4 regions of the Nonomuraea longicatena genome follow, and region 2 is predicted to be linked to each of the others. Evidence: riboswitches for the same ligand, from Rfam matches in the RefSeq annotation. Region 2 holds a riboswitch; each other region holds the start of a gene.
What was found. A riboswitch is a leader RNA that binds a small molecule or an ion and turns the genes downstream of it on or off. The one in region 2 is predicted to bind thiamine pyrophosphate.
Positions count from the first base shown of each region.

Region 1 (4,204 bases), on a different contig from region 2:
TCCTTCAGGTCGGCCACGTGCACGAACGCGCCGCCCGGCACCAGCATCCGCAGCACGGTCGCGGCCACCCGGTCCCGATCCATCCAGTGGAAGGAGGAGGCGAACACCACCGCGCGGAACTCTCCCAGCCCGGCGGGGAGGTCCTCGGCGCGGGCGCGCACCCAGCGCACGCCGGTCACGCCCCGGTCGGCGGCGTGACGCGCGGCCTCCGCCAGCATGCCGCCGTCCGGATCGAGTCCGACGGCCTCCTCGACCAGCGGAGCGAGGGCGAGCGTCACGTTCCCCGGACCGCAGCCGACGTCGAGCAGCCGTCCCCTGCCGTCGAAGCCGAGCGCCGCGCCGATCGTCTCCGCGAAGCCGGGGGCGTACGGAAGCCGTCCCCGCAGGTAGTGCTCCGCCGCCCCGGCGAAAAGGCTCTCATCCCACTGCCAGCTCATGCCGGTATCTCCCCCGTCGATGGCCGGCTCAGGCGAACTGCTCCAGGTATGCCTGGTACCAGGCGCGTTCCTCGGCCAGCAGGGCGTGCTCCCCCGTGTAGACGTGGTCGAACAGGTTCGTCACCGGCGGGTCGGGCATCGAGGTCACCCCCTCGCGCAACTCGGCCGCCAGCCGGTCGCCCTCCTGCCTGACCTCGGCGAAGAACGCCTCGTCCGCCATCCCCTCGGCCTCCAGGAACCGCTTCAGCCGGTCGATCGGGTCGCGGCGACCCCACTCCTCCACCTCGGCGGAGGGCCGGTAGCGTGCCGGGTCGTCGGAGGTGGTGTGGGGGCCCATCCGGTAGGTGTGCGCCTCGACGAAGACCGGGCCCGCTCCGGAGCGGGCGTGGTCGAGCGCCGCCCGGGTGACCGCCAGGCAGGCCAGCACGTCGTTGCCGTCCACCCGCACGCCCGGCATGCCGAACCCCTGCGCCCGCCGGTACAGCGGCGCGCCGGTCTGCCTGGCCGCCGGGTGGGAGATGGCCCACTGGTTGTTCTGGCAGAAGAAGACGACGGGGGCCTGGAAGACGGCGCCGAAGTTGAGGGCCTCGCTGACGTCGCCCTGGCTGGCCGCGCCGTCGCCGAAGTAGGCGATCACCGCCGACGGTTCCTTGTCCAGGCGCATGCCCATCGCGTACCCGACGGCGTGCAGCGCCTGCGAGCCGAGCACGATCGTGTACAGGTGGAACCTCTCCCGCTGCGGGTCCCAGCCGCCGTTGGTGGTGCCGCGCATCACCGCCATCAGCGACAACGGCGGCAGGCCCCGGCACCAGGCCACGCCGTGCTCGCGGTATGACGGGAAGACGTGGTCGTCGTGGGCGAGCGCGCGCCCCGAACCGATCTGCGCCGCCTCCTGCCCCAGACTGGGGATCCACAGGCCCAGTTCGCCTCGGCGTTGCAGGGCGAACGCCTCGTGGTCCATCCGGCGTACCAGCGCCATGTCGCGATATAGCCCGCGATACTGGCCCTTGGACAGGTTCACGTCGTAGGCGGGGTGGGAGATCCGCTCGCCGTCCGGGGTGAGCAACTGTACGAAATCCTCGTTCTCCACCTGGCCTCCTCTCAAGTCACGGTCACCTCCGGCCAGGTCGTGCGCCGAGACCTGACAGCTCCTCAGAGGGCGCACACCGAGTCGGCGGCGAGCAGATCGTAGACCTGTCCGGCCAGGTAGTGCCAGGTGATCCTGCCCGCGCGGCCATCGTGCCAGTCACCTGATGCGGATTACGGTCGAACCCGCCCGCCGGCGACCGACGGTCCAGGGGCGGGTGAGCACGGTGCCCGTGAGCGTCACCCGGCCCGTGCCATCGGGTACCCGTCTCGTTCCTGATCCGCTCGCCGGGTGACTATCCCAAGCGGGGCGGCACGGGTTAAGGTCGGGGACGAAAAGATCGCGGGGGTCCGGCGAACCGGGCTGAGATCGCGGCTGAGACGGCCGCTGACCGCTGGAACCTGACCGGGTAATGCCGGCGTAGGGAGAGATCGAGTCGTCATGACCGACAATGCGATGACGCCTGCCCGTAAGACGTACCTGCACGGATCGCGCTCGGACCTCCGGGTACCGATGCGGGAGGTGCCGCTCAGCACGGGCGAGGCCGTGGTGCTTTACGACACCTCGGGTCCGTACACCGACCCGGACCACGACGCCGACGTACGGCGCGGCCTGCCCCCGCTGCGGGCGGCCTGGATAGCCGAGCGCGGCGACACCGTCGCCTACCCCGGCCGCGCCGTACGCCCGGAGGACGACGGCCGCCGCACCGGCGACCCGCTGCGGCACGCCGCCGAATTCCCGGAGCGACCGCCGCGCCGGGCGAACGGCACGGGGGCGGTGACGCAGCGGGCGTACGCGCGGCGCGGCGAGATCACCCCCGAGATGGAGTTCGCGGCGCTCCGCGAAGGGGTCGCGCCGGAGGTCGTCCGGGCCGAACTGGCGGCGGGCCGGGCAGTGCTGCCCGCCAACGTCAACCATCCGGAGATCGAGCCGATGGTCATCGGGCGCGCCTTCCTGGTGAAGGTGAACGCCAACATCGGCAACTCGGCGGTGGCCTCCTCGATCGAGGACGAGGTGGCCAAGATGACCTGGGCCACCCGCTGGGGCGCCGACACGATCATGGACCTGTCGACGGGGCGGGACATCCACACCACCCGCGAGTGGATCCTGCGCAACTCCCCCGTCCCAGTCGGGACGGTGCCGCTCTACCAGGCGGTGGAGAAGGTCGGGGGCGACCCGGCCGAGCTGACCTGGGAGATCTTCCGCGACACCGTGATCGAGCAGGCCGAGCAGGGCGTGGATTACATGACGGTGCACGCCGGCGTGCTGCTGAGGTACGTGCCGCTGACCGCGCGCCGCCGTACGGGCATCGTGTCACGCGGCGGTTCGATCATGGCGGCCTGGTGCCTGGCACACCACCGGGAGAACTTCCTGTACACCCACTTCCGGGAGCTGTGCGAGATCTTCGCCGCCTACGACGTGACCTGGTCGCTCGGCGACGGGCTGCGGCCGGGCTCGATCTCCGACGCCAACGACGAGGCCCAGTTCGCCGAACTGCGCACCCAGGGCGAGTTGACGCGGATCGCCGCCGAGCACGACAACCAGGTGATGAACGAGGGCCCTGGGCACGTGCCCATGCACAAGATCAAGGAGAACGTCGACCTGCAGCGCGAGTGGTGCGACGACGCGCCGTTCTACACGCTGGGGCCGCTGACCACCGACATCGCGCCCGGTTACGACCACATCACCTCGGCGATAGGCGCGGCGATGATCGGCTGGTACGGCACCGCCATGCTCTGCTACGTCACGCCCAAGGAGCACCTGGGCCTGCCGGACCGCGACGACGTCAAGGCCGGAGTGATCGCCTACAAGATCGCCGCGCACGCCGCCGACCTGGCCAAGGGCCACCCCGGCGCGCAGGCGTGGGACGACGCGCTGTCGGACGCCCGGTTCGACTTCCGATGGGAGGACCAGTTCGACCTCTCGCTCGACCCGGACACGGCACGGGCCTTCCATGACGCCACGCTGCCCGCCGCACCCGCCAAGACCGCGCATTTCTGCTCGATGTGCGGCCCGCACTTCTGCTCCATGAAGATCACCCGGGATGTGCGGGCGTACGCGGCCGAGCGCGGCCTGGACGACACCGACGCGCTGGCCGAGGGGCTGCGTGAGAAGGCCGCCGAGTTCGGCGCGTCCGGCGGCCGCATCTACCTGCCGGTCGTGGGCGAAGACCGGTGACCCTGCGGGTCTCCGGCGGGTCCGCCGGGGACCCGTCCGGGCCGGTGGCAGCAGCCGCTCGTACGGCACCGCACGGCTCGCGCCCCCACCGACGTCAAGCCGGGGCAGCGCTGTGGGCCGCTGGGGACGAGGTGCCGACGGTGATCGCGGTGGTTCAGCGCACCTCGTCGATGCGGACGAGGTTGCCCGCAGGGTCGCGGAAGGCGCAGTCGCGGACACCGTACGGCTGGTCGGTCGGCTCCTGAACGACCTCACCCCCTTTGTCCTGCACGCGGGTGAACACGCCGTCGAGGTCGTCGGTCGACAGGACCACGCAGGCGAAGCTGCCCTTGGCCATCATCTCGGCGATCGCGCGACGCTCGTCGTCGGTGATGGCAGGGTCGGCGAACGGCGGCTGCAGGACGATCGAGGTGCCGGGCTGCCCCGCCGGGCCGACGGTGATCCAGCGCAGCGTGCCGTACCCCACGTCGTTGCGGACCTCGAACCCGAGCGCGTCGCGGTA
Region 1 is NZ_BAAAHQ010000023.1:374,817-379,020, reverse strand. It holds gene ABD120_RS22955 (class I SAM-dependent methyltransferase) at 1-437, opposite strand, end outside; gene pdhA (pyruvate dehydrogenase (acetyl-transferring) E1 component subunit alpha) at 466-1,527, opposite strand; TPP riboswitch at 1,857-1,970, shown strand; gene thiC (phosphomethylpyrimidine synthase ThiC) at 1,966-3,702, shown strand; gene ABD120_RS22940 (VOC family protein) at 3,857-4,204, opposite strand, start outside.
Region 1: linked by a shared signal. The riboswitch ahead of thiC (phosphomethylpyrimidine synthase ThiC) and the one ahead of ABD120_RS18120 (FAD-dependent oxidoreductase) in region 2 are both predicted to bind thiamine pyrophosphate.

Region 2 (4,204 bases):
ACCGCCGGAGGTCACCCCACGGGTGGTGAGCTGGCCTCGGCGTAGCGGCGGCGGGGGATGCGGCCCGCCGTACGTGCCATCCGGCCCGCCTCGACGGCCGCGCGCATCGCCGAGGCCATCAGCTCGGGCCGCCGGGCCCGCGTGACCGCCGTCGCGAGCAGCACCGCGTCGCAGCCGAGTTCCATCGCCAGGGCCGCGTCGCTGGCCGTGCCGATGCCCGCGTCCAAGATCACCGGTACCCCGGCGGCCTCGACGATGAGCTCGATGTTGTGCGGGTTCCTGATGCCGAGCCCGGAGCCGATCGGCGCGCCGAGCGGCATCACCGCCGCGCACCCCGCCTGCTCCAGGCGGCGGGCCAGCGCCGGGTCGTCGCCGATGTACGGCAGCACCACGAAGCCCTCGGCGACCAGCCGCTCGGCCGCGTCGAAGGTCTCGATCGGATCGGGCAGCAGCGTGCGCTCGTCGGAGATGACCTCCAGCTTGACCCAGTTCGTGCCGAGCGCCTCGCGCGCCAGCCGGGCCGTCAGCACGGCCTCGCCCGCCGTGAAACAGCCGGCGGTGTTGGGCAGCACCTTGATGCCGCGCTCGCGCAGCACGTCCAGCACCGACCCGCGCGCCGCCGGGTCGACCCGGCGCATGGCCACGGTGGTCAGCTCGGTGCCGGAGGCGGCCAGCGCCTGGTCGAGCACCTCCAGCGAAGGCGCCCCGCCGGTGCCCATGATGAGGCGGGAGGAGAACTTCTCGCCGCCGAGCAGCAGCTCATCCACCTTGCACCGCCGTGAGAACCTCGATCCGGTCCCGGTCGGCCAGCGGCGTGCTCTCCCACGAGCCGCGCGAGACCACCTCGTCGTTCACCGCCACCGCGACGCCCGCGGTGGCGGGGGTCAGCCGCCGGACGGCCTGCGCCACCGTCGTCCCCTGCGGGACCTCGTGAGCGGCCCCGTTGATCGTCACATTCACGCTGTCACCCTTTCCCTGTCTCCCTTTTCCCCGGCTCCTCTTTCCGCGTCTCCCCTTTCAGGGCTCCTCTTTCCGGGTCTCCTCCGTCTGGGCCCCTGGTCTTCGGACGGTGGCCGTCGCCGGGCGGCGGGGGTCGCAGACCGAGGCGAGGTCGTCCTCCTCGCCGAGGAGCAGGGCGGCGGTGAGCGGGGCCAGCAGGACGCCGCCCCTGTGGTGCCCGGTGGCGAGGTCCAGTCCGGGCACGCCGCTCGGCCCGATCAGCGGCAGGTTGTCCGGCGTCCCGGGGCGCAGCCCCGCGCTCACCTCGCCCACCTCCAGCTCGGTGATGCCGGGCACCAGCTCGCGGGCGTCGCGCAGCAGCTCGTACAGCCCGCCCGCGGTCACGCGGGTGTCGAAGCCGAGTTCCTCCTGCGTCGCCCCGACGACGAGTTCGCCGTCGCCGCGCGGCACCAGGTAGACGGGCTGCCCGTGCACCATGCCGCGCACGCACCTGCCCAGCAGCGGCCGGGGCGAGCGCAGCCGGACGATCTGGCCCTTCACCGGGCGGACGGGCACGTCGGCGAGATCCCGGCTCCAGGCCCCGGCCGCCAGCACCACCCGTTCAGCGGCGAGCACGCCGGAGTCCTCCAGCAGGACGCCGCGAACGGTTCCCCCGGCGCCCGTCTCGATGCCCGTCCCAGTGCCCGCCCTGGCCGTTGTTCCGGTCCCTGTTCCGGCTGCTGCCCTGGTGCCGGTCTCGCTGCCTGTCCCGGTGTCACGGACGAGTTCCAGCACGCGCTCCCTGACCACCGGGACGCCCCTGCGCTCCAGCGCGGCCAGCAGGGCGGAGGTGACACGGCGCGGATCCACCCAGGCGTCGCCGGGGGCCAGCAGGCCGCCGCGTACCGAGGGCGCGAGCATCGGCTCCAGGCGGCGGCACTCGCGGCCGGTCAGCCGCTCGACCCGCAACCCCAGCTTGTCCATGAAGCCCGCCAGCTCGTCGAGCGCGGCGAGATCGTCCGAGCCGAACGCCACGTCGAGGGTGCCGTCGGTGCGGTAGTCGAGGCCGTCGGAGCCCCCATCGCCGCCCCTGTCGCCGCCCCCATCACCGCCCGCACCACGGGCCCCGTCACCGGCGCCTTCACCGGCCCCGCCGCCGGCCGGTAGCCCCGCGTCCTCGCGGAGCTCCGCGGCGAAGGCGGGCCAGCGGGCGAGGGAGGCCGCGCCCAGCCGCAGCAGCGGCTCCTCGGTGTAGGTGACCTCGCTCACGGGGGCCAGCATCCCGGCGGCCGCATGGGAGGCGCCGGAAGCCGGGGCCGGGTCCACGACGGTGACGACGCGTCCCGCCCTGGCCAGGCGCCAGGCGACGCTGAGCCCGACGACCCCGCCGCCGACGATCACGTCCATGTCCGCTCCCTTCGCCGGCATGATCCGGATCAGGTGTCTTGCGGTCGAAGGCCCGTCCCGCCTTCCTCTCAGCCCGGTCATCGGCCGGACTCCCGCGCGTCTTACGACCCCCAGCCTACGACCTTTCTCCACACAACTCCCAAATGCCCCTTTGTTCGCCGCCGCCTGAGGGCCCGGCCGCCGCCGCCGAAGGCAGGACAGCAGCCGAAGGCAGGAGAGCAAGGGGGCGGTCGGGGCAGGGCGCGGCGGGTGAGTACCTTCGAGGGAGTCGAGAGCACGGCTGGGCGTGGACACGGATAGGGTCGCTTTGTGGATCATGTGATTGTGGTGGGGGCGGGGCTCGGCGGAATCCGCAGCGTCGAGGCGCTCCGCAGCAGGGGCTACGAGGGCCGGATCACGCTCCTGGGACAGGAGCGGCACCGGCCGTACGACCGGCCGCCGCTGTCCAAGGCGGTGCTGCTCGGCGACAGCGACTCCAGCTTCGTCGACACCGACCTCGCCGCGCTGAACGTCGACTTCCGCCCCGGCGTCGTCGCCAAGGGCCTGCGCGAAGGGATCGTCGAGACGACCGAGGGCGAACTGGCCTTCGACGGGCTGGTGATCGCCACCGGCTCGGAGCCGATCACCCTGCCCGGTGACGGGCAGCAGCACGTGCTCCGTACCCTCGACGACGCCCACGAACTGCGCGCCCGCCTGGTGTCCGGCGCCCACGTGGCGATCATCGGCGCGGGCTGGATCGGCGCCGAGGTCGCGACCGCGGCCCGCCGGGCCGGCTGCGAGGTCACCGTGATCGAGGCGGCCTCCGCACCGCTCACCCACGCGCTCGGCGCCGAGCTGGGCGCCCGTACCGTCCCCTGGTACGAGGGCATCGACCTGCGCCTCGACACCATGGTCAGCGAGGTCGTCGAAGGCGGCGTCGACCTGGTCGGCGGCGGCTTCGTCCAAGCGCACGTCGTGGTCGTCGGCATCGGTGCCAGGCCCGCGCTGGAATGGCTCGCCGGCGCCGACCTCGACCTGCACAACGGCGTCGTCACCGACGAGCATCTGCGCGCCTCCATGCCCGGCGTCGTCGCCGTCGGCGACTGCGCCAACTGGTGGTCGCGCCGCTACGGCACCCGCCTGCGCGTCGAACACTGGGACACCGCGCTGAACTCGCCGGACACCGCCGCCGCCACCTTGCTCGGAGAGGACGCCGTCTACGACCCGGTGCCCTACTTCTGGTCGGAGCAGTTCGGCCACATGGTGCAGTACGCCGGGTACCACCCGGCGGGCACGAAGACCGTGCGGCGCGAGGGGACGAGCTGGTCCACGGTGTGGCTCGACGACGCCGACCGGATCGTCGCCGTGGTGGCGGTGGACCGTCCCCGCGACCTCGTCCAGGGCCGTAGACTCATCGCCGCAGACGCCGTTCTGGACGTGGATCGCCTGGTAGATCCAGATGTCGCCCTACGGGACTGTGTTGTTTGAGCAAGCGCGGCATGTGGTAGTTGTGGTTTCGTGACGCTTTCTGTTGCACAGATCGACCGGGAGACCGAGCAGCTCGTAGACGAGTGGCTCACTCTCCCCCAAGTGGCCGCACGCCTGGAGCTCAGCATCGGGCGGGCCAAGCAACTCCTCAAGGACCACAAGCTCCTCGGCGTGAGACGAGGCAGTGGCGGGCCCCAGGTGCCCGCTGTCTTCCTTGACGGAAACGACGTGATGAAGGGCCTGCCAGGCACACTCAACGTGCTGCAGGACGCCGGTTACGACGACGTCGAGTCGTTGCGCTGGCTCTTCACCCCAGACGACTCCCTGCCTGGCTCGCCCGTCGATGCCATCAGGGCGGGTCGCCACACGGAGGTCAAGCGGCGTGCCCAAG
Region 2 is NZ_BAAAHQ010000017.1:72,675-76,878, reverse strand. It holds gene ABD120_RS18130 (thiazole synthase) at 12-767, opposite strand; gene thiS (sulfur carrier protein ThiS) at 760-960, opposite strand; gene ABD120_RS18120 (FAD-dependent oxidoreductase) at 1,018-2,346, opposite strand; TPP riboswitch at 2,336-2,452, opposite strand; gene ABD120_RS18115 (NAD(P)/FAD-dependent oxidoreductase) at 2,656-3,813, shown strand; gene ABD120_RS18110 (Rv2175c family DNA-binding protein) at 3,844-4,204, shown strand, end outside; gene thiE (thiamine phosphate synthase) at 4,196-4,204, shown strand, end outside.

Region 3 (4,204 bases), on a different contig from region 2:
GGCCTGCAGCTTCGGCGACGAGAACACGGTGTTCGAGCGGGTCGTCAGGCAGGTCGGCTCCTTCATCGGGCCCGACGCCAGCCGGCTCGACCCGGTGCGGCGCGAGCTCGACGCCTACTTCTCCGGCCGGCTGCGCACGTTCACGACGCCGGTCGACCTCGCGCTGGCCACGCCGTTCGCGCGGACGGTCCTGCAGAAGATGATGGCGGTGCCGTACGCGACGACCACGACGTACGGCGAGATCGCCGAGCGCATCGGACGGCCGCGCGCCATGCGGGCCGTCGGCAACGCGCTCGCCGAGAACCCCGTCTGCGTGATCGTGCCCTGCCACCGCATCGTGCAGAGCGACGGCGGGCTCGGCGACTACGCCGGCGGGCCGGCCGCCAAGCAACGGCTGCTCACTGTCGAGAACCGCGCCGAGAACCGTCCCGAGAACCGCGCCTCAGGCCGCCGATAGCCAGCGTCACGACCACGGCCACGATCGCCGCGCCGAGGGCGCCGTTCATCCACGGCTGCCTGACCGCCTCGCGCAGCGGCAGCCAGATCCGGTCCCACGCCTCCACCGTCGGCGTACCGGTCGTCACCCAGTAGGCGGCGAAGCCGAGCGCCCACGGCACCAGCATCGACCAGCGGGCCGGGGCGTCCTCCTCTGTGTTCCAGCGGGTCCTGCCGCCCAGCAGGAAGTAGTCGACCGCCAGCACCGCGAACATCGGCACGAACACCGCGCCGATCAGGCCGAGGAAGGCGCCGTACGAGGTCACGTCCACGACCAGCGCGATCGCCGTCGTCACCACGCCGATCACCACGGAGATCACCCGCCGGTCCACGCGCGGCATCAGGTTCTGCAGCGAGACCGTCGTCGAGTACACGTTGGCGAACGACTGGTCGGTCTCCCGCAGCACCAGCACCGCGAAGAACAGGGCGCCCAGCGGCGCGGCCACGAACGGCCCGAACACCGCCGTGCCGTCGGCCGTCACGGCCGCGGCGCCCGCCATGGCCACCGCGTACACGCCGAGGCCCAGGCAGGCGACCTGGGCCAGCGTGTAGCCGCCCACCACGCCGGTGAAGGCGGCGCGGCTGGAGCGCGAGTGGCGGGCGAAGTCGGCGGCGATCGGCACCCACGACACCGACAGGGCGATCACGTAGTCGACGGCGGGGGCGAAGGCGCTCCAGTCGCCGCCCGTGTGCGGCGGGGCCTTCGACAGGAAGTCCACGGCGTACCAGACGAGAGCGACGATCACCGCGATCGTGACGTACCTGCGCAACACCCGCACCGCACCCAGCGGCCAGATCGTCATCGCGACGGTGAGGACCCCGGCGGCGACCACCCACACCGCGTACGGCACCGCGTCACCGAAGATGGCCATGGCGCCCTGGGAGATCACCCAGAGCTCGAACGCGCCCCAGCCGATCATCTGGATGATGTTGAGGACGCTGGGGACGTACGACAGCCTGGCGCCGAACAGCCCTCTGAGCAGCACCATCGCGGGCCGGCCGGTCTGGGTGCCGGGGATGGCGGCGAGGCCGACCATCGTGGTGCCGATGAGGCTGCCGACGACCGTCGCGGTCAGTGCGGCGGCCAGGCTCAGCGGGGCGTCGCCGAGGGGGTTGAGCAGGAGGAGCGCTCCGGAGAAACCGAGCAGGCTGACCGCGAGGTTGGCCCAGAGCGCACCCTGGTCGAGGACGCCCAGGGTCTTGGGCGGGGCGCCCTCCAGGGTCAGGGGGACTTCCGCGTGGTGCGGATCGTCGGCGACACGCGTCATCGCGCACACTCCCTACGCCGGCATTACCCGGACAGGTTCATGCGGTCGGCGACAGCCGTAGTCGCCCTCTCAGCCTGGTTGCCCCAAGCTCCCGCGTCGAGTTGATGTTCAGATCCGGGCATCCCCGGCTCGCGGCCCCCATGATGCCCCATACATCCACATTCGGCCACCCTTGGGTGTCTAGTGCGGTGGCCAGACACGTTCGCCGGGTCGGCGACACGCCGGCTAGGGCTCCTGCCACGCCCGGGTGCTCGTTCACCCGCTGGAGCGGAATCCGGCTGGCTGCCTGGCCCGTGACCCGAGCCCGCATCCACAGCGAATGTCAGCCACGAGCAGCCTGACCACTCGGTGAACCTGACTGGTCACCGCATTAGTCTGATTCCTGGACGACTCGGACGGAGGTACGGACGCAATTGAGCGAGATCGACCCGCACATCCACGTCGACCAGAAGGTGATGCAGGCCAGCGCCGGTGGCCGCAACGCGATGGTGTTGACGTTGGGCCTCGTGCCCGACTCTCCGAGCGTCGTCACCACCGGTTGCGGCCTCCAGGTGCCCTACGCGATGACCTCTCCCCGCCCGGAAAGCGTCACCTGCCTCGCCTGCCGGGAACACGCCCACCGGGAACACCTGAGCTGGGCCGACCAGGTGGAGCATCTGAGCCGGTGGCCAGGTACGCCCTTCACCGGCGACCAGGCGGCCAAGGCCGCGCAATGGGCCCGCGACCTCGCGAAGAGGTTCTCCGGCTAGGCGGTGACCACGAACGTTCACTGGGTTTGCTGATCACGCGGCTCAGGTCCGGGGGCGACCCCATCGGCGTTGTTTCTCACTGCGGACCCGGGTGCGTTCTCGCCGTTGCTCGGCCAGCACGTCGGGGTGACGGGCGGGGGTGGTGCCACTGGCGGACGCCATGATGATCAGAGCTCTGCGGACCCGGATCTGCAGCGCCTGGCCTTCGGCGTCGGTTGATCGCCGGGCTCTGACGGGCTCAGCCATGCGCTCTTCCAACTGTCGGTCTCTATTGGGCCGTTACGACAGTGGAGCAGGTCATCACGCGGCGCGAGCCGTACGGCTCGCGCCGAGCCGGTGAACGAATGTGGTCACCGCACTAGATACCGGGGTAAGCGGCGGTGCGCCACCAATCGCCGGCTTTCAGATGCGCGATCAGCCGTGAGTCGGTGACCACCACGTCGTAATCCGCCCCGACGCGCATCTCCTCGCATCGGAGGAAAGCCGCAGCGGATTCAGGGGACATCTGGTTGAACGGCCCCTCGCTCTCCCGGGGAAATCCCCTGCCGCTTTCAGACAGCCGCTCTTCGGCCGCCACTGTGAAGGGGTAGTTGCGCGTCGCAGTCCGCTCCACACTCTCGACGAAGTCGCGATCCACTCCGTCGTCCTCGTCGTCAAGCAGGTCCAGTACGGTCCCGTCCTCTTCCAGATCACGGAGGAAGAAGCTCTTGTCGGGCAGCGGCCAGTGCCAGACGTCCGGGTTGAAGGCGGTTACCCGCAGTTGAATGCGGCGGTGCGCCGGGGCGACGGCCAGCACCCTTACCGCGTAGAGATCGGTCACGACGCCATTCTCTCTTCGGGTATCCGCATGGTCGAAGGAGCCTCCGCGAGCGGAACTCAAGCCGCGCGTCACGATCGGCCCGGAGAGCACACCGCGCCCGCTCTGAACCTCGACGCAATGAAGCCCGCCGGTCCTCGCGGGGGCGGTTCAGGTGCCCGGTGCTGGGAGAATGGGGAAATGACCGTTCCTGAGATCGAGGCCAAAGACGTCCCTGACGACGGCTACCTGCTGGACGTGCGCGAGCAGGAGGAGTGGGTGGCGGGGCACGCGCCGCAGGCCGTGCACATCCCCATGGGCGAACTGCAGGCGCGGGTCGAGGAGGTGCCCGCCGGACAGGCCGTGTACGTCGTGTGCCGCGTCGGCGGCCGGTCCGCGCATGCCGCGGCCTGGCTCAACCACGTGGGCCGCGAGGCGGTCAACATCGACGGCGGCATGTACGCCTGGGAGGCCGCCAAGCGCCCGATGGTGAGCGAGACCGGGCAGCCCCCGTTCGTGGCCTGACGGGGCTATCTCAGGAGCTTCGACATCCGCCGGTCGGCCAGCGGCTTGCCGCCGGTCTGGCAGGTCGGGCAGTACTGCAGCGCGGAGTCGGCGAAGGACACCTCGCGGATCGTGTCGCCGCACACGTCGCAGGGCTGCCCCGCGCGATTGTGCACACGCAGGCCGGACTTCTTCTCGGCCTTGAGATCCTTGGCCGCCAGGCCCCGCGCCCGCTCGACGGCCTCCGCCAGCGTGGCGACGATGGCCGCGTGCAGGTCGGCGACCTGGTCGTCGGTCAGCGTCGCGGCGATCTTGAACGGTGACATCCGGGCCGCGTGGAGCACCTCGTCCGAGTAGGCGTTGCCGATGCCCGCGATCACCTTCTGGTCGCG
Region 3 is NZ_BAAAHQ010000056.1:74,053-78,256, forward strand. It holds gene ABD120_RS37590 (methylated-DNA--[protein]-cysteine S-methyltransferase) at 1-457, shown strand, start outside; gene ABD120_RS37595 (purine-cytosine permease family protein) at 399-1,763, opposite strand; TPP riboswitch at 1,756-1,868, opposite strand; gene ABD120_RS37600 (hypothetical protein) at 2,177-2,512, shown strand; gene ABD120_RS37610 (hypothetical protein) at 2,871-3,332, opposite strand; gene ABD120_RS37615 (rhodanese-like domain-containing protein) at 3,510-3,833, shown strand; gene ABD120_RS37620 (Fpg/Nei family DNA glycosylase) at 3,839-4,204, opposite strand, start outside.
Region 3: linked by a shared signal. The riboswitch ahead of ABD120_RS37595 (purine-cytosine permease family protein) and the one ahead of ABD120_RS18120 (FAD-dependent oxidoreductase) in region 2 are both predicted to bind thiamine pyrophosphate.

Region 4 (4,204 bases), on a different contig from region 2:
TGAGGCAGTCGTCGCCGGGGATGTCCGGATCGGGCAGCAGCCGGGAGAGGGGCGGGGGACAGGGTGGCTTGGGGGCGGTGGGGCCGTAGCGGGTGGCGTCGCGCAGTCCGGTCCACGGTTCGGCGGGTACGGGCGCCCGGAACCTGCGGGGACCGAACGGCGGCGCCGCGTAGGGTATGCCGAGGAAGACCGCGACGCCGTCCTCGACCGTGCCCCTGACCCTGCCGCAAGCGGTCCCCGCGATCACGTCCATACGGACGATGCTATGCCGCCCCAGGCAACGTTTACCCTGTCCCGCCCTGCGGGCGAGGCTGGGAGGATGGGGCGATGACGCCCGATGAGCTGGTGGCGTTCCTGCGAGCGCGGTGGGCGGAGGAACGGCAGGTCGCGACGGATGCCTCCCACCCGGGTTTCGAGCTGCCTCCGTCGGGCCACAAGGAGGCCGACGAGTACTGGTGCTGGTACTACGAGGACACCGACGAGCCGGTGCCGTTGCAGGAGGAGTCAGGGGAGCTTGCCCACTTCTGTTTCGACGGCGAGGGCAAGGACGGTCGGCGGCGGGCGCGGCTGCGCAGCCTCAACTGGTACGCGAAGCGGGCCACACAGGGCCGTCTTCGGCACATGGTGGTCCAGGCTGCGCTGGTGGACGTCGGTGCCGCAGTGCACATCGCACGGCACTCCCCGGGCCGCGTCCTGGCGGACATCGCCGCCAAGGAGCGGATCCTCACCCAGTACGAGGGCCTGCGGCAGCGCTGGGAGCAGGGCGAGGCGGCCGACGATGCGACGGTTGGGGCGATCGACGGCCTGGAGGAGGCCCTGCGCGCCCTTGCCGCCGCCTACGCGGAACCGGTGGCGTCTGTCGCGGCGTATGCCGACAAGTCGCTGTTCTGGAGTCGCCGATCGCCGCGTGAGCCGTGAAGTCTGATGCCCCGCCGGAAGGCCCGTGTCGAGTTCGGCCCGCTCAACCTGATTCCGGCATCGGCCAGGTCACACCCACTGCCGCGTGGGCCAGCCCTCCAGGCGCCAGGCGCTGTCCCAGAACAGCCACTCGTACTCGGTGGCCTGGACGAAGGCGGCCTTCATAGCCGCGCGCACCTGCTCGTCGGCGGCGTCCGCGAGCCGGTCGGTGATGCGCCGCGCGGTCGCGACGGCCTCGGCGAAGGCCGGGTCGGCATAGGTCGCGATCCACGCCCGGTAGGGGTGGGTGGCCGAGCTGCGCGACACCAGCGCCTCGCCGACGTCCTGGTACACCCAGAAGCACGGCAGTACGGCGGCGGCCAGCACCGGGTACGGTGCGGACAGCGCGTTCGCCTGCAGCCAGGAGGAATAGCCGAGCGCGGACGGCGAGGTCCGCACGCCCGACAGGTCGGCGGCGGTCAGGCCGTACTCCTCGATGTAGCCCTCGTGCAGGGTGCGCTCGGCGGCGATGGCGTCGTGCGCGCTGCGCGCCCAGAACGCGGCCTCCTCCGGGTCGTCGGCGCGCACGGCGGCGGTCGCCAGCGCCTTGGCGAACGACTCCAGGTAGCGGGCGTCCTGCACGATGTAGAAGGCGAACCGCTCGCGGTCGAGGCTCCCGTCGCCGAGGGCCACGTTGAACGGGTGCTCGTGGATGGCGCGCAGCAGCTTGGCGGTGTGCGCCCAGACGTCGTCGGTGAACACGACTGTCCCTTCGCTAGTCCGAACTAGATCAGGTTCGACGGGTGTGATCTCAGCCTTGGGTCAAGGCACCCCGCGTCGGTTTACTAACCCTATTATGCGATTTACGGTCTATCTCCGTCGGGGCGGGTGTGTGGGCGAAGAAGCCGGACATCGGGTGGAAGATCCCGTAGGCTGACCCGAGCATCGGGAGCATCACGGCAGGACGCACCGGTCCACACTTTTCGCCAAGGCGATGGGCGGTTACAGCGGCGATGAGCACTGGAGGCCGTCTTCCGGACGTGAACCCCCTGAGCCCGTGGCGCCTCTGCTTTCTCCTGGTGCTGGCCATCGCGATCTCCGTGGTGACCGGGATGAGGGAGTCACGGCCGATCGAACCGCCCTTTGCCGCGCGGATCGACACGGTCGAGGTGGAAGGACGAATCCTCCTCCTGCACGCGTTCACCTTGGAGACCTCTGAGGAATGCCTCAAGGCCGAGAAAGCGGAGGCGGCCGAGTCTGAGATGAGCGTGCGGGTCCGAGCGACACTTCGCGACATCTGTCCGACGCGTGAGCGCACGTTGCTGGAGAAGTGGCTGGAGGAGATCTGGCCGCGTTTCCACCTCGGCCATGGAGGGGGCGTCCCCATGTCCGTCACACTGGACCGGCCCCTGGGACACAGGAAGGTCATCGACGAGGAGGGTCGAGAGGTCCGGGTCTGCCCGATCGTGGGCACCCGGGTGAAGACCATGCGACGGTGCCTGATGTCGCGGAACCCGCTATAATGTGATCAATGGCCTGTGCCCGTGAGGGGCGGGCCATGCTGCGTTTCATGAGCTTTCCTGAGCAGTTCGAGCGCACGCGCCGGTTCACCGTCGGCCTTCCCACCGCCGTCACCAGAGACTTCTACCTTCGCGACGGCAGCCTGTGGTCGGGTGAGCGGGAGGTGGCGCGGGACGTCGGCTCCTACACCCTCGACGGCGGCGTCGCCGCCTTCGCCCGCGACGGCCGAGTGTGGACGGTGACCGCAGGCGGCGAGCCGCGCCGTCTGCCCACCGAAGAGCCTGCCGAGCGGCCCTACCCCGATCCCACGGGCCGCCGCGTGGCGTACGTGTGCGACGGCGCGCTGCGGGTGACCGGTGACGACGGTGATCGGCCGGTGGCCGCCCCCGACGGCCCAGAGGTCACTTTCGGGCTGGCCGAGTACGTGGCCGTGGAGTCGCTGGAGCGCGACCGGGGTTTCTGGTGGTCGCCGGACGGCGAGCGGCTGCTCGTGGCCCGGGTGGACACCGCGAAGGTCGGGCGCAGGCACCTGGCCGACCTGTCGGACCCGAGCCGCCCGGGAACCGCCGTGCCGTACCCGGCGGCGGGGACCGCCAACGCCGACGTCAGCCTGTGGATCACCGACCTGGACGGCGCACGCACACCTGTGGACACCCGGGGCATGGAGTACGTGACGGCGGCTGGCTGGGACGCCACCGGGCCCTACGCCGCCGTGATGCCCCGCGACCAGCGCCTGCTCCAGGTCCTCGCCATCGATCCGGACACGGGGGCGAGCCGGGTGCTGTCCGAACAGCGCGACCCCGCCTGGGTGACCCTCGTGCCCGGCCTGCCCGCCCGCACGGCCGCAGGCGTCCTGGTGACCGCGGAGGACCACGACGACACCCGCAGGCTCGTGTACGGCGGCGCCCCCGTCACCCCGCCCGGCCTCCAACTGGAGGAGGTCCTGTCCGTGGACGGCGAGAGCGTCGTCTTCAGCGCCACCGCCGAGCCCACGGAACAGCACCGGTGGATCTACGACCCGGCGGCAGGGCTGCGCCCGTACGAGAGCCCGTGGCGGGCGCCCTCCCGTGTCGAGCGGCCCGTCCTGGAGCTGCGCAGGGAACTGCTCAGGCTCGGCCCCCGCGAACTGCGCGCCGCCCTCTACCTGCCCAGCGGGCACGACGGCGGCCCGCTGCCCGTGCTGCTGGAGCCGTACGGGGGGCTGGGTCTGCGCAAGGTGCTCGTCCGGCCGAACTGGTGGGACTACGTCTCGCAATGGTTCGCCGAGCAGGGCTTCGCGGTGCTCGCGATCGACGGCAGGGGCACGCCGGGCAGGGGTCCGGCGTGGGAGCGGGCGGTTCACCACGACATCGCGGGCCCGGTCCTGGACGACCAGGTCGAGGGCCTCATGGCCGCCGCCGCGCTCCGCCCCGAGCTCGACCTGAGCCGGGTGGCGATCAGGGGCTGGTCGTTCGGCGGTTTCCTGGCCACGCTGGCGGTGCTGCGCCGTCCGGACGTCTTCCACGTGGGCGTCGCCGGCGCGGGAGTCACCGACCAGCGGATGTACCACACGTTCTGGCGCGAACGCGATCTCGGCCACCCGGACGAGCATCCGGACGCCTACGAGCGCTGCTCGACCCTGCTGGAGGCCGGGTCGCTGCGCCGTCCGCTGCTGCTGGTGCACGGGCTGCTGGACGACAACGTGCACCCGGCCAACACGCTGCGGCTGTCGTCCGCGCTGACGGCGGCGGGACGTCCGCACGAGGTGCTGCTGCTGCCCGGCGCCGGGCACCGCGTGGACTCGGCG
Region 4 is NZ_BAAAHQ010000004.1:270,857-275,060, forward strand. It holds gene ABD120_RS06555 (carboxylesterase/lipase family protein) at 1-253, opposite strand, end outside; gene ABD120_RS06560 (DUF6221 family protein) at 328-918, shown strand; gene tenA (thiaminase II) at 988-1,659, opposite strand; TPP riboswitch at 1,647-1,742, opposite strand; gene ABD120_RS06570 (hypothetical protein) at 1,977-2,420, shown strand; gene ABD120_RS06575 (S9 family peptidase) at 2,468-4,204, shown strand, end outside.
Region 4: linked by a shared signal. The riboswitch ahead of tenA (thiaminase II) and the one ahead of ABD120_RS18120 (FAD-dependent oxidoreductase) in region 2 are both predicted to bind thiamine pyrophosphate.